One region of the Planococcus sp. 11815 genome, then DNA from elsewhere that is predicted to be linked to it. Evidence: riboswitches for the same ligand, from Rfam matches in the RefSeq annotation. Region 1 holds a riboswitch; each other region holds the start of a gene.

Evidence for each region. Region 1 has a riboswitch for lysine ahead of M1Q06_RS07060 (aspartate kinase). Riboswitches for the same ligand answer to the same signal wherever they lie in the genome.
Region 2: linked by a shared signal. The riboswitch ahead of M1Q06_RS06070 (Na+/H+ antiporter NhaC family protein) and the one ahead of M1Q06_RS07060 (aspartate kinase) in region 1 are both predicted to bind lysine.
Region 3: linked by a shared signal. The riboswitch ahead of dapA (4-hydroxy-tetrahydrodipicolinate synthase) and the one ahead of M1Q06_RS07060 (aspartate kinase) in region 1 are both predicted to bind lysine.

Annotation. Positions count from the first base shown of each region.
Region 1 covers NZ_CP096991.1:1,378,390-1,382,627, reverse strand. Annotated here, with positions in the region: gene M1Q06_RS07065 (succinate dehydrogenase cytochrome b558 subunit) at 1-180, opposite strand, end outside; gene M1Q06_RS07060 (aspartate kinase) at 562-1,788, opposite strand; lysine riboswitch at 1,892-2,065, opposite strand; gene uvrC (excinuclease ABC subunit UvrC) at 2,107-3,900, opposite strand; gene trxA (thioredoxin) at 3,954-4,238, opposite strand, start outside.
Region 2 covers NZ_CP096991.1:1,191,268-1,195,505, reverse strand. Annotated here, with positions in the region: gene M1Q06_RS06075 (sodium-dependent transporter) at 1-55, opposite strand, end outside; gene M1Q06_RS06070 (Na+/H+ antiporter NhaC family protein) at 255-1,829, opposite strand; lysine riboswitch at 1,940-2,122, opposite strand; gene M1Q06_RS06065 (bifunctional metallophosphatase/5'-nucleotidase) at 2,194-3,537, opposite strand; gene M1Q06_RS06060 (sulfite exporter TauE/SafE family protein) at 3,551-4,238, opposite strand, start outside.
Region 3 covers NZ_CP096991.1:2,975,854-2,980,091, forward strand. Annotated here, with positions in the region: gene ypfJ (KPN_02809 family neutral zinc metallopeptidase) at 1-688, opposite strand, end outside; gene M1Q06_RS14920 (SAM-dependent methyltransferase) at 748-1,344, opposite strand; lysine riboswitch at 1,495-1,673, shown strand; gene dapA (4-hydroxy-tetrahydrodipicolinate synthase) at 1,800-2,690, shown strand; gene M1Q06_RS14930 (STAS domain-containing protein) at 2,734-3,570, opposite strand; gene M1Q06_RS14935 (cell wall-binding repeat-containing protein) at 3,707-4,238, opposite strand, start outside.

The DNA.
Region 1 (4,238 bases):
AATCTCCAGGAAGATGACGAATGGAAGATTTGCCATGAAGTGGGCAGCTTGGTTAAACGCTTCCACGCCTTGCGTAGCGAAATGGTTGACGATCAAATGCTGCGTCAAGAACAATCCGATTGGAATGACCCCGAGTAAAGAGTGCAGCCTGCGCATTAAAAATTCACGATTGTTATCCAAAAATTTTACCCCCCTCAAAAACATTAGTTGGCAGCGTAAAGCTTTCCTATATCAGGAAAACATATTCACGTTGCTGTAAGCATCATGTACAAGAATATGACATATTTATTGTACTCCCCCCCTCTAGGAGCGTCAAGGCAAGGAAACCTTTTTAAGCGCATCCAGTCTAGGGTCTGCGAAGGTTTTTGCGGATATTAAATAGGAAAGAATTCATGAAAAGCTATATTTTCATTTCGAAACAGGCGAGATACAGGCATCTGTTTCGAGGTTTTATAAGCTCATATAGGACCGTGCAGGCAAGATTTCAAATTTGAACAAATTGTGAATTTTTGCACAAACTTTCGGTAATTCAAAAAAGCCCAGCTAGGCTGGGCTTTTGGCTTATCTGACAGACGCTGGCGTCAGTCCGTATGCATCGTGGAGCGCATTTGCTGAACGTTCCATTTCACTAGCCGGCACGACGACAGAGACTTTGATTTCGGAAGTGCTGACCATTTTCACCGGCACATCCTGCGCGCGGAGAATATCGAACATTTTTGCCGCGACGCCGGGATTCGACACCATGCCGGAGCCGACAATCGATACTTTTGCCAAGCCGGTTTCGATATCGATGGAGTTATAGCCAATTTTTTCTTGCGCTTCCGACAAGACGCGCTGGGCTTCTGCCAGGCTGTCTTCTTTGATTGAAAAAGAAACAGACGGCGGAAACTCCTCAATGATGCTTTGCACGATGATATCGACATCGATCAAGTGATCCGCAAGACTCGTGAAGATATTGGAAAGCGACCCGTTGAATGGCTTCGTATAACTGACAGTGATGCGGGCGATGTCTTTTTCGAATGCCACGCCGCGCACGATTAGATTTTTTTCCACAGTGATCACCTCTTGAATGATAGTCCCCGGTTCATCCGAGTAGCTGGCCCTTACAGAGAGGGGCACTTGATTGTTCTTGGCGAATTCCACGGCTCGCGGATGAAGGACTCCCGCCCCGAGATTGGCCAATTCGAGCATTTCGTCGTATGAAATCTGTTCAAGTTTGCGGGCGCCTGTGACATAACGTGGATCGGAAGTGTAAACTCCGTCAACATCCGTGTAGATCTCACATTTTTCAGCACCGAGCGCAGCCGCCAGTGCGACAGCGGTCGTATCGGACCCGCCGCGGCCAAGCGTCGTGATATTGCCGTTCTTGTCGACGCCCTGGAACCCTGCGACCACGCAGAACAGTCCGAGGTCGAGGGCCTCTTCCAAACGCTGTGTATGGATCGTTTCGATGCGCGCATTGCGTGGGACGGATTCCGTTTCGATGCCCGCCTGCCAGCCTGTGAAACTCAAGGCATCATGCCCGAGTTTTTTGAACGCCATCGCCAACAGCGAAATGGTCACTTGTTCACCGGTCGCAAGCAGCATGTCCATTTCACGCTTTGGCGGCTCTGCGGAAATCTCTCCCGCAAGTCCAAGCAACGTGTCTGTCGTTTTGCCCATCGCCGAGACGACGATGACGACGCGCTTGCCTTGTTGTTTTTCCTGGATGGCGCGTCTTGCTACGCCCACGATTTTCTCCGGAGACGCCACGGACGTCCCGCCGAATTTCATTACGATTGTTGTCATTCTCTTCACTCCCACTTAAGATAAGTGGCCCTCAACAAAAAAGAGGCAACTCGCCGATTGCCTGGCAAGCTACCTCTCTTCTCATGTACGATTTCAAACGTCCATGTGAGATAGCCCTCCAGAGTCAAACTCTGACAGCCCTGCATCTCTTAAATGCAGGACCAGCATACACGCAAGCAGTGCGCGTAAACTTCGGCGGGCGTCCCTTTTGGCATCCTTCACAGATTCTGCAAATCTCGGGATGCTTACTATTGACGTCCGCTCCTCTATCATCACTTTTTACAAGTGATTCAATTGTGTTATTACAATACCACGAAGTTATTCCTGTTGCAACGGCTGTTCTTTGAAATGCCGTTCGATTTCCACGGCCAGCTTCTCAGGAATACCGGCCTGCTGGATCTCGCCGGCGTTCGCTTCCTTGATTTTCCGGACGGAGCCGAAATGCTTGAGCAATTGCTGCTTGCGTTTCGGGCCGACGCCTTGCAAACCGTCCAAAGCGGATTGAATCGAATTCTTGCCGCGCAATTGGCGGTGGAACGTGATGACAAAGCGGTGGACTTCGTCTTGAATGCGTTGCAATAAATAAAACGCTTCACTTGTGCGTTTGAGTTCCACCATTTCAACTGGATTGCCATACAACAACTGGGACGTTTGGTGCTTGGCGTCCTTTGCAAGTCCTGCAATCGGGATATCGAGCCCGAGTTCGTCTTCAACGATTTCGCGCGCCGATTCGATTTGGCCTTTGCCCCCATCGATAATGATCAAGTCGGGCAGCGGCAAGCCGTCCTTCAGCACGCGGCTGTAGCGCCTGCGGACCACTTCACGCATAGCCGCATAATCATCGGGCTTCTGCGCGGAGCGGGTTTTGTATTTCCGGTAATCTTTTTTTGACGGTTTCCCGTCGATGAAGACGACCATCGCAGACACGGCATCCGCCCCTTGGATATGGGAGTTATCGAATGCTTCGATGCGCAGCGGCGTGTGGATGTTCATCGCTTCGCCCAATTCGTTGCAGGCACCGACCGTGCGTTCTTCCTGGCGCTCGAGCAGCTGGAATTTCTCCTTGATGGCAATTTCCGCATTCTTGCGCGCAAGCAAGACCAAATCTTTTTTCTTGCCGCGCTGCGGGACGAGCACTTTCGCGCCGAGCCATTCTTTCAGGAATTCCTCATCTTCCGCTTCCGGCAACAGGATTTCATTCGGTTTGATATGATCCGGCTTTTCATAGAATTGGCCGAGGAAGGTCAAGAACTCTTCTTCCGGGTCGCGGTACAACGGGAACATCGACACTTCGCGCTCGATCAGCTTTCCTTGGCGCACGAAAAATACTTGCACGCACATCCAGCCTTTATCGACAGCGTAAGCAAAGACGTCGCGGTTGGTGAAATCGTTCATGGCCATTTTCTGTTTTTCCATGACCGATTCAATGTGGCTGATCTGGTCGCGGTATTCTTTTGCCCGTTCGAACTCCAGGTTCTCCGCCGCTTCGCTCATCTTCTCGGTCAGCTCCTGCTTCACTTCGCGGAAGCCGCCGTTTAAGAACCGGCTGATGCCGTCGATCATTTCACGGTACGTATCCTTCTCTACCGGTTTGACGCAAGGCGCGAGGCATTGCCCGAGATGGTAATAGAGGCAGACGCGGTCCGGCATCGTATGGCATTTGCGGAGCGGATACAAACGGTCCAGCAGCTTCTTCGTCTCGCTTGCTGCATAGGCGTTCGGATAAGGGCCAAAATATTTCCCTTTGTCTTTTTTGACCTGTCTCGTGATGACCAATTTCGGATGGCGTTCGCCCGTGATTTTCAAATACGGATAAGTCTTATTGTCTTTCAGCCGGATATTGTATTTCGGGTCATGCTTTTTGATCAAGTTCAATTCAAGGATCAATGCTTCTTTGTCGGAAGAGGTGACAATGTATTCAAAGTCCTCGATTTCATTGACCAGGCGCTGTGTTTTCGTATCGTGGCTGCCAGTGAAATAGGAACGCACACGGTTCTTCAACACTTTCGCCTTGCCGACATAGATGACTGTCCCTTGGCGGTCCTTCATCAAATAGCAGCCAGGCTGGTCCGGCAAAACTGCCAATTTATGTTGAATCATTTCATTTTTCATTTCCTCACCCTATTTAAAAAACCGGGTTCCACGAATGGGACCCGGTTTTGGAATTATGCGTGTTTTTCAACCAATTCAGCCAAAGCTTCTTTTGGACGGAAGCCGACAACTTTATCGACTGTTTCGCCGTTTTTCATCAAAAGAAGTGTCGGGATGGACATGATACCGTATTCGCTAGCTGTCTGTTGGTTTTCATCAACATCCAATTTCACGATTTTCACTTTGTCGTCCATGTCTGCATCAAGTTCTTCAAGAACTGGAGCGATCATTTTACAAGGCCCGCACCATGCTGCCCAAAAGTCTACCAATACGAGACCTTCTGAAACTTCCTGTTTGAA
Region 2 (4,238 bases), 190 kb from region 1:
AACCGACCGCCGCCATGATAAAACCGGCTCTCGTTCCCCATGTAGAACGTTCCATTTCTCTTCCCCCTTTGTTGTGAACTTCCAATTTTTTAACAGAAAAATAGGAAGTTTGTTTATATTCAGATTATTTTGGAATCTAAATTTAGTATAACTAGGACCCTGTTCAAAGTAAAGATAATTTCTGAAAATTTTTCAAAAAAACTATTATTACAATAATAAAAAGGCGGAGATAGAATATCTCCGCCTTCCAGATCTTAGTTCTGTTCATGTTTTTCCATTAAGGTTGTACGCTTAGACCAGAAAACGAATAGTATTGCCAAGACAATTGCTACCGCTCCAAGAGCCAAAGGCAAGGAGCCGGTAAAGCCTATGACGATATACCCTACTGCTGCGATCGCTGCAGAGGTCAATGCATAAGGAAGTTGCGTGACAACGTGGTCCATATGGTTGCTTCCTGCGCCTGTCGACGACAGAATTGTCGTGTCCGAGATTGGTGAACAATGGTCTCCGAATACTGCTCCCGCTAATACAGCCGATAAGGAAGCGAGCAATAGTTCAGGTTCTGCTTGGATCATGATCGTGCCGGCAATCGGCAGCAGTATCCCGAAAGAGCCCCAGGAAGTACCAGTCGAAAACGCCATGACGCCAGCCAACAAGAACAATAGGACAGGCAGGATGCTTGTCGGCACATTGCCGCGAGCGACAGCGTCAGCAAGGTAACTCCCTGTTTCCAAAGCGCCGATCAAATAGGTCAGCGACCAGGCGAAGATCAAGATGAAGACAGCTCCCGCCATTGATTGAATCCCTGCCCAGATGCCTCTAGCGATCCAATGCGCTTCCGCTGCTTCGTTGCGCTTGATCTGCAGTGCGTACAAGATGATCGCTGCAAGTGCGCCGACGATTCCGCCTGTGATCAAGGACAAAGGAACATCAGTGTTTTCAAAAATAAGCCAAATGTCAAATACTCTATCGGCATTTACATATCCTGTCCACATCATCGCTGCGACTGTTCCGACGATCAATAACAGGATCGGCAATAACAAATCGCGGACGCGTCCGTGCGAGTGGCTCGGGAAATCTTCTTTCATTTCCCCAGGAATCACTTTATCCGGATTGAACAACTGGCCTTCTGTAATCGCCAGGCGTTCATGTTTTTTCATTTCCCCGAAATCCACATCACGGATTGCGACGAAGAATACGATGGCAAGTGCCGCGATGACGTAGAAGTTCATCGGTGCCATCCACAGGAAAGCTTCCAGCGCCGAATAATCAAGGAAGGTCTGCCCAGCCAAGATCGTTCCGATGATGCCGATGATCGCAGCTCCCCAGCTGGATACGGGAGACACTACACAAATCGGTGCAGCAGTCGAATCGATGAAATAAGCTAGTTTTGCACGCGATACTTTATAACGGTCCGTAATCGGCCGTGCAACTTGCCCGACGGCCAAGGCATTGAAATAATCATCAATGAAAATCAAAATGCCAAGAAATACGGTAACCAATTTCGCCCCTCGGCGTGTTTTGACACGCGCAGATGCCCAATCGGCAAACGCATGGCTGCCTCCAGACAGGCTGACGAATGCTGTAATGACTCCTAGCAGCAATAAGAACAAAATGATGAAGACATTGTAAGCGTTGAAGCCTTCATCCCAAAAAATTACCGCAAATGAAGTAAATAATTCGTTCAAGGCTTCGAGCGGCGCAAACGATGTCAGGATCAACGCAGCTGCCACAATGCCGACGCCGAGCGACAGTAATACACGGCGCGTCAACAGTACCATCGCAATCGCGATGATCGGCGGCAGTATCGAAAAGATTGTGTTTTCCATAATTAGATTTCCTCCTATTCATTTTGATGGTAAGGCTTAGACCAAAAAAGCCGGTTTATCCCATGGATAAACCGGCTTCCTACAATTCGTCTGTGTGCACAAGCATCAAACAACCCTGTAGCTCTCCATCTGCAACTCACTGCAAATGACAGTGGCATTCCTGTTCGAAATGCCCCCAATCGACGCTCCCCTGACCCGGAAACGGTGATTTCGGCAAGCTTCCCTTTCGAATGCGGTCTACGCGGTCAAACTCGCACATTCTACTGATGAAGGCTGCAGCCTCTACCCATCGATATCTAATTCATAAAAAGCATAGCCCAAAAAGCACACGAAATCAACTAACAGTCCATTTTGAATGTTCCTTCTATTTAACGGTTTTCATTCGGAAATAATCACCAAAGACATCACGCAGGAACTCGGGCATGAAATAACTCTTCGGTGCACGCTTCAAGGCAGGGAAAAAATAGCCGAATGTGAACAGGTCGAGCGTCGCGAGCCGGTAGATGCGGTCCGGATCGGCTGGCTTGCCCCTCACCATCAATTGGTGATTGTGCATGTCCATCCCGCTATGGATCATCCGTCCGAATACCGCGCCACGAAAGCCCATGCCTTTGAGCTCAAGTTGCGGCCAGTCTTCGTTCAAGGATTGGAGATAAATTTCCTTTAGTTCCGCGCCGCTGAGATCGATGACGCATGGATTGATCGGATGCGGAAGCATACGGTGGAAATCGTAGCGCGTCATCTCCCCTTGCGGCATATCCTCCATAAAAATGCCGGCATTGAACAATCCGCAATCCGCCGAAGCAAACGACACCAAGGCATCGCCAAACAGCTCTGCCATGGGGGACGGCTTGAACCATTCCGCTTTCAAATGATGGTCATTGTAGAAAACCGTCTCTGCCATTTGCTGCTTGCCGACACCGACCAAGTAGTCATTGAACCCTTTATCGGCTTCTGGCAACTGGTCGGTCTCGATCACTTCCGCTGTCATCTTGCGTGTCGCGATATCAATTTCAATATGGCCGATATAATAGCCGAACTTGCCGGCAGCACCAAGCAAGGTCCCGCTGATTTCTTTTCCTTGGTGGAATAAATGATGGGTATGCGCCCCCAAGATAATATCGAGTTCGGGGCATTCTGCTGCTAACAGTTCATCTTCCCTGATGCCAAGATGAGACATGCAAATGAGAAAATCGACCGACCCGCGGATTTCCGCGGCCTCACGCTTGATCGCTTCTCTGCCGCTCGTCACTTGCCAGCCGAGACGTCGGTAAAACGGTGTGAACTCTGCCGTTGCAGCAACAAGCCCGATTTTCACTCCGTCATTCGTCACGATAATCTGATTTGCGCTTGCCCATTCCGGCTGCCTGCCGTCTAAGTCCAATAAATTAGCGACAACGACAGAAAAATCAGCCTGCACATACAATTCGTCCAGTTCTGCTTTGGACAGCGTAATCCCTTCGTTATTGCCGATGGTCACTGCATCATAACCGGCTTCATTGAGCAACTGGACATTGCCTTTGCCAGCCGTGCCTTCTGTAAAAGGATGTGAGCGGTCAGCGTGGTCCCCGATATCGAGCACCAAACACACATCGCCCGCTTCTTCATGCCAGCGCCTGCGCTCCGTCAGCAAGGATTGGATACGGGGCCAGTGCGCAAAATGGCTATGCAGGTCGTTCGTATGATAAATATGGATGATTTCACTCATGTCAAACACCTCATTATGAACTGAAAATTCCTTCGTAAATCGAGCGGAGCCCGAGTAATAATAATGCGAGCCGCAGCACGACAACCAGAGTCTCGGATTTGATGCTGCGGTTCAGCCTAGCCCCGATCTTCGCTCCAATATATGCTGAAGGGATGATGGCCAAGGTATAGATCCACGGGACATTACCGAGTGAAATATGCGTGATGGAATTGACGATGGCTGACAGAAAGACCATCAGCATCGACGTTCCAACGGCTACGTGAGGCGGAAATAAAAATAGCAGGATCATGGCCGGAACGAGGATCGAACCGCCGCCGATGCCGAATAGCCCGGATGCAAAGCCGATGAAGAAAGTCAATGCGAGCGCGAACCATATCGGATAGCCGTAGACGTATTCTTGATCGGTTTTGCGGTCATAGAAACTTTGCTTTTTGCCGTTATCGACAAACCAGCTCACTGCCTTCAAGCGATCCCTGAGCAACAGGAGCAGCGATAAGAACACCAATAGCAGGCCAAAATATAATTGAAAGGACGGTACATCAAGACTGCGGTTGACGAATGCGCCTAAAATGGTTCCAGGCGCACTGCCAAGAAAGAAAATGAAACCGCTCCGGTAATCGACAGTGCCCACTTTCATGTAGGCAATCGTCGAAGACAAACCGGTGAAAATCATCATGACGACCGAAAGCCCGACAATCTGT
Region 3 (4,238 bases), 1.6 Mb from region 1:
CCGCACTGGCAGCGTTCAAAGCTTCTTCCAAATCCCCTTCTTCCAGATAGCCCATGCCTTGAGCATGATGCGCCCAGACGCCCGATAAATAATCCGCCTGCAATTCCAGGCGTACTTGCAATTGATTGTATTCCGTCTCGCTCAGCTGATTGCGCGCCTGCTGGACATCCCCGAGGACGCCAAGCAGGTTCTGAACATGATGCCCCACTTCATGCGCGACGACATACGCCATCGCAAAATCCCCAGGTGCGTTGAACTGGCGCTCGAGTTCATCGTAAAAGCTCAAATCGATATACAGCTTGGAATCCGCCGGGCAGTAAAATGGCCCCGTCGCAGCACCGGCCATGCCGCATGCTGACTGGACGCTTCCGGAAAACAGCACCAAAGTCGGCTCGACATATTCCATGCCTTCTTCAGCGAACACTTCCGCCCACACTTCTTCCGTATCTGCGAGGACGACCGATACGAAATCGGCCAGTTCTTCTTCCCGCTCACTTGCCACATACGGTTCCGAACTAGAAGTTCCTCCGCCATCGCCGAGTATCGCTCCAGGGTCTCCCCCGAGAAACGTGATCAACAGGACAATCAGCAAGCCGCCGATCCCGCCGCCGGCAAGAACCGGCCCACCAACACTGCGCCCTCTCCTGTCTTCTACATTCCTGCTGCCCGCTCGCCCTTTCCATTTCATAACCGAAACCCTCTTTCCGCATCCATTTTTATAAAGCTATACCCGTTTCACCGGAAACTTTAATCCCATCTCGGCAAGCGGTAGACCAAAAATCGTTCGCGCGGATCTTCCGCTTCAACTGGAAGCTCAATATCACCGGTCAATTCAAAAGCGGTGCGGCGTTCGAGGAAATCGGTATACTCGATTGCCGGATAAAATAAAATCACTTCGACTTCGCGCGGATGATCGGCTACTGATGCCAAAATCCTGTCTATGACCGTCATGAACACCGGATCGGAAAACGGATTGAAAAAATAAAACCAGCGATCTTCCGGATGGATTTCATAATCCTGCGCGTAGCCGTTGATGAATTCGATGTCCGCCTTCCCCTTAAAGCGCTGTAAATTCCGCAGCGAAGCTTCATGAAGCGATGGATCGACTTCCACTCCTGCCGACGGCGTCCCGAATACATGATGCGCAAAAAAGTTCAAGCGCCCTTTGCCGCTGCCAAAATCGACCAGCCTGCCGCTGCCCTTAAGCGGGTGTGCCTTGAACAATCTATCCAGCCACGCATAGGGCGTCACTTCGAAACGGTGCTCATGCATCGACGCATTAAAGCCCATCTGCTCGCCACCGGTTTGGATATTCAATTGCCGGTCCATTTGATGATCGTCCATCTGATTGCCTCCTTTTATCCAGTGAGATCAATTAAAGCCGCAGCTTACTATTCCCACATTTTGCAAAATAAAAAATTCTTTTTCTCTTGCCATTCCCATTCCTTTCTGTTATATTACAGCTAATTCAATAATTTCTTGCTTCCTTAGCGGAGCGAGGATAGAGGCGCAAAAACCATCAGTACGCAATCCGAGGAGTATGAGCTCTTAGGACGATTGCCGAAAGGGGGATTTGCCGAAGCGGCAGGATGCTCATATTCCTGTGCGCTGGTTCTGCACTGAAGAAGTGCCGGACTGTCATATAGGAAACTATATGGAGGGCTATCTGACGAACAGGAACGATTGGTAAACATTGTTTCTAACGGCAGCAACGGGCCCCCGTTGCTGCCTTTTTGTTTACTCCGGACCGGCCCCCACCTCTAACTTTTGAAAAAAACTTAGAAAAGGGTGTGTTCTCTATGAAATTCGGTCAAGTGATCACTGCAATGGCGACGCCATTTGACTCAGACGGTGAAATCGATTTTCAGGCAACAACAAATCTCGTGGAATATCTAATCAATAACGGTTCGGACGGCATCGTTGTCGCCGGGACGACCGGCGAATCGCCGACTTTGTCGACAGACGAAAAAGTGGCGCTGTTCGTCCATGTCGTCACCGTAGCAGACGGGCGCGCGAAAATCATCGCGGGCACCGGCTCAAACAACACGCGCGCATCGGTCGCCTTGACCCAGCAGGCAGAGCAAGCGGGCGTCGATGGCGTCATGCTCGTCACTCCTTACTATAACAAACCGTCCCAGGAAGGCATGTACCGCCATTTTGAAGCGATTGCAAACGCGACGACGCTTCCGGTCATGCTCTATAATATTCCGGGCCGCAGTGTCGTCAATCTATCGGTCGATACCATCGTCCGCCTGTCGCTTATAGACAATATCACCTGCGTGAAAGAAGCAAGCGGCGATTTGGATGCCGCTTCTGAAATCATCGAACGTACAAGCAGCGACTTTGCCGTCTACAGCGGCGATGACAGCCTGACCTTGCCGATGCTTTCTATCGGCGGAACAGGCATCGTCTCGGTCGCTTCCCACATCATCGGCAACGAAATGCAGGAGATGGTTAAATTATTCCGCACAGGCGATACAGCTGGAGCCGCCGCGCTTCACCGCAAATTACTGCCGACGATGAAAGCTTTGTTCGCAGCACCGAGCCCGAGCCCGGTCAAAGCGGCACTCAACCTATTAGGTGTTCCGGTCGGCGGCGTACGCTTGCCGATGCTCGCTTTAACAGAAGAAGAAACAGCCACTTTGCAGCAATTCCTGCCGTCCGCTAAACAGGACGCGGTCACCAATTAAAAAAGGCTTCGCAGACCCATTTCAGGGTCCGCGAAGCCTTTTTTCAATTATAGACATTCTCCAAGGCACGCTTCAAGCTGCCGCCGATGTTCAATGTCCGCACATCCACACCGAATGTCGTCAAGGATTGCGCCGCCTCTGGACGGATCCCCGTCAAAATCGCTCCGACGCCGATCAGCCCGAGCGCCTGGATGATTTTAATGACTTGTTCCGCCACCATCGTATCGACCCGGATGACCCCTGATAAATCGACAATCAATGTGTTGATCTTTAATTCACTTGCTGACAATAGCGTGCGCTCCAAAATATAATGCGCACGGTCGATTTCAATGCTGCCGACAAGCGGCAAAATCGCGACCGAATCGCTGATCGGGACTACGGGTGCCGACAACTCCAGAAACTCCTGCCTTGCTGTCGCCAAGTTGTTCTGGTAGGAAACCGTATAGGCATGCGTGTAAGCATACGTTGCATGGTCCAACAACGCATGCAATAATTCCGCCGCGTCGTAGGTTATTTCCGGGGAAATATTCAAGCGGCGGCCTTCACTTTTGATCACGGCTGCCAGATGCTTCCGGTATAAGCCGGTTTCTGCGAGCGCTGCATCCAGTGTCATGCCCTGGTCAAGAAAGAAATTTCCTGTCGCATTGCCCCACTCCGTAATCACCGCCATATTCTTTGCCTCATTGCAGCTGTCTTGCATAGCTTTCCCTAGCAATTCAATGAAACGGGCACGTTCTTCCAGCACCAGCTCCGAGAATTTACGGTTTTCTTCCACAACATCCTTCGGCAATGCCGTCAGCCGCTCTTCTTGGATCAGTTGGGCAATCATATATTTATCTTCTTCCACTCGTTTACCGAATAAAGCCATCTCTTTTTCCATTGGAACCTCCATCAATTATTGCTTGATTGATTGACTTGGTACAACAGATTCATTATACCCACAATCTGATACAAGAAATAGCATTTTGATTTTCCAGGACAAAAAATGCCCGCCGGATGGCAGGCATTTTCCGATATTATTTTGCGAACAATTTTTTCAACGTGTCAGATGAAACGGCTTTTTCTCCACCAAGGATATAGTGGAAAGTATCCGGTGTCGAATAATCTTGAATTTGTTGTTTAGACGCCGCTGTAGGGGTTGGGGCAGTCAATACAAGCGGATCTGGATAAAGTGAAGCGAGTGCGCTTCCTGATAATGCATCCGGGAAATTGGTACCCGTCGCGATATAGATTTCAGCTGTTTCATCGAACAACTCATTTTCATACATGAAATCATTGATTGCTTTGTTTGTGTCATAACGGCTGACACCTGCAAGGCGCATCGGTTCTTCCGCGAACAATGCTTCCACTGAAGGAGCAACTGCTTTTTCGCCGCCGATGATGAACGGTAATGCCGGTTGATTCGCTTTAATGTAGTCCGCAACTACCGCTGGAACAGTACCTGAAGCAGGAACTAACAGAATCGGTTCTTCAATATAACCTGCTACTGGGGAGATTGACAAAGAATCGGCAAAGGTTGCGCCAGTCGTAACGAATAAAGATTCGTCC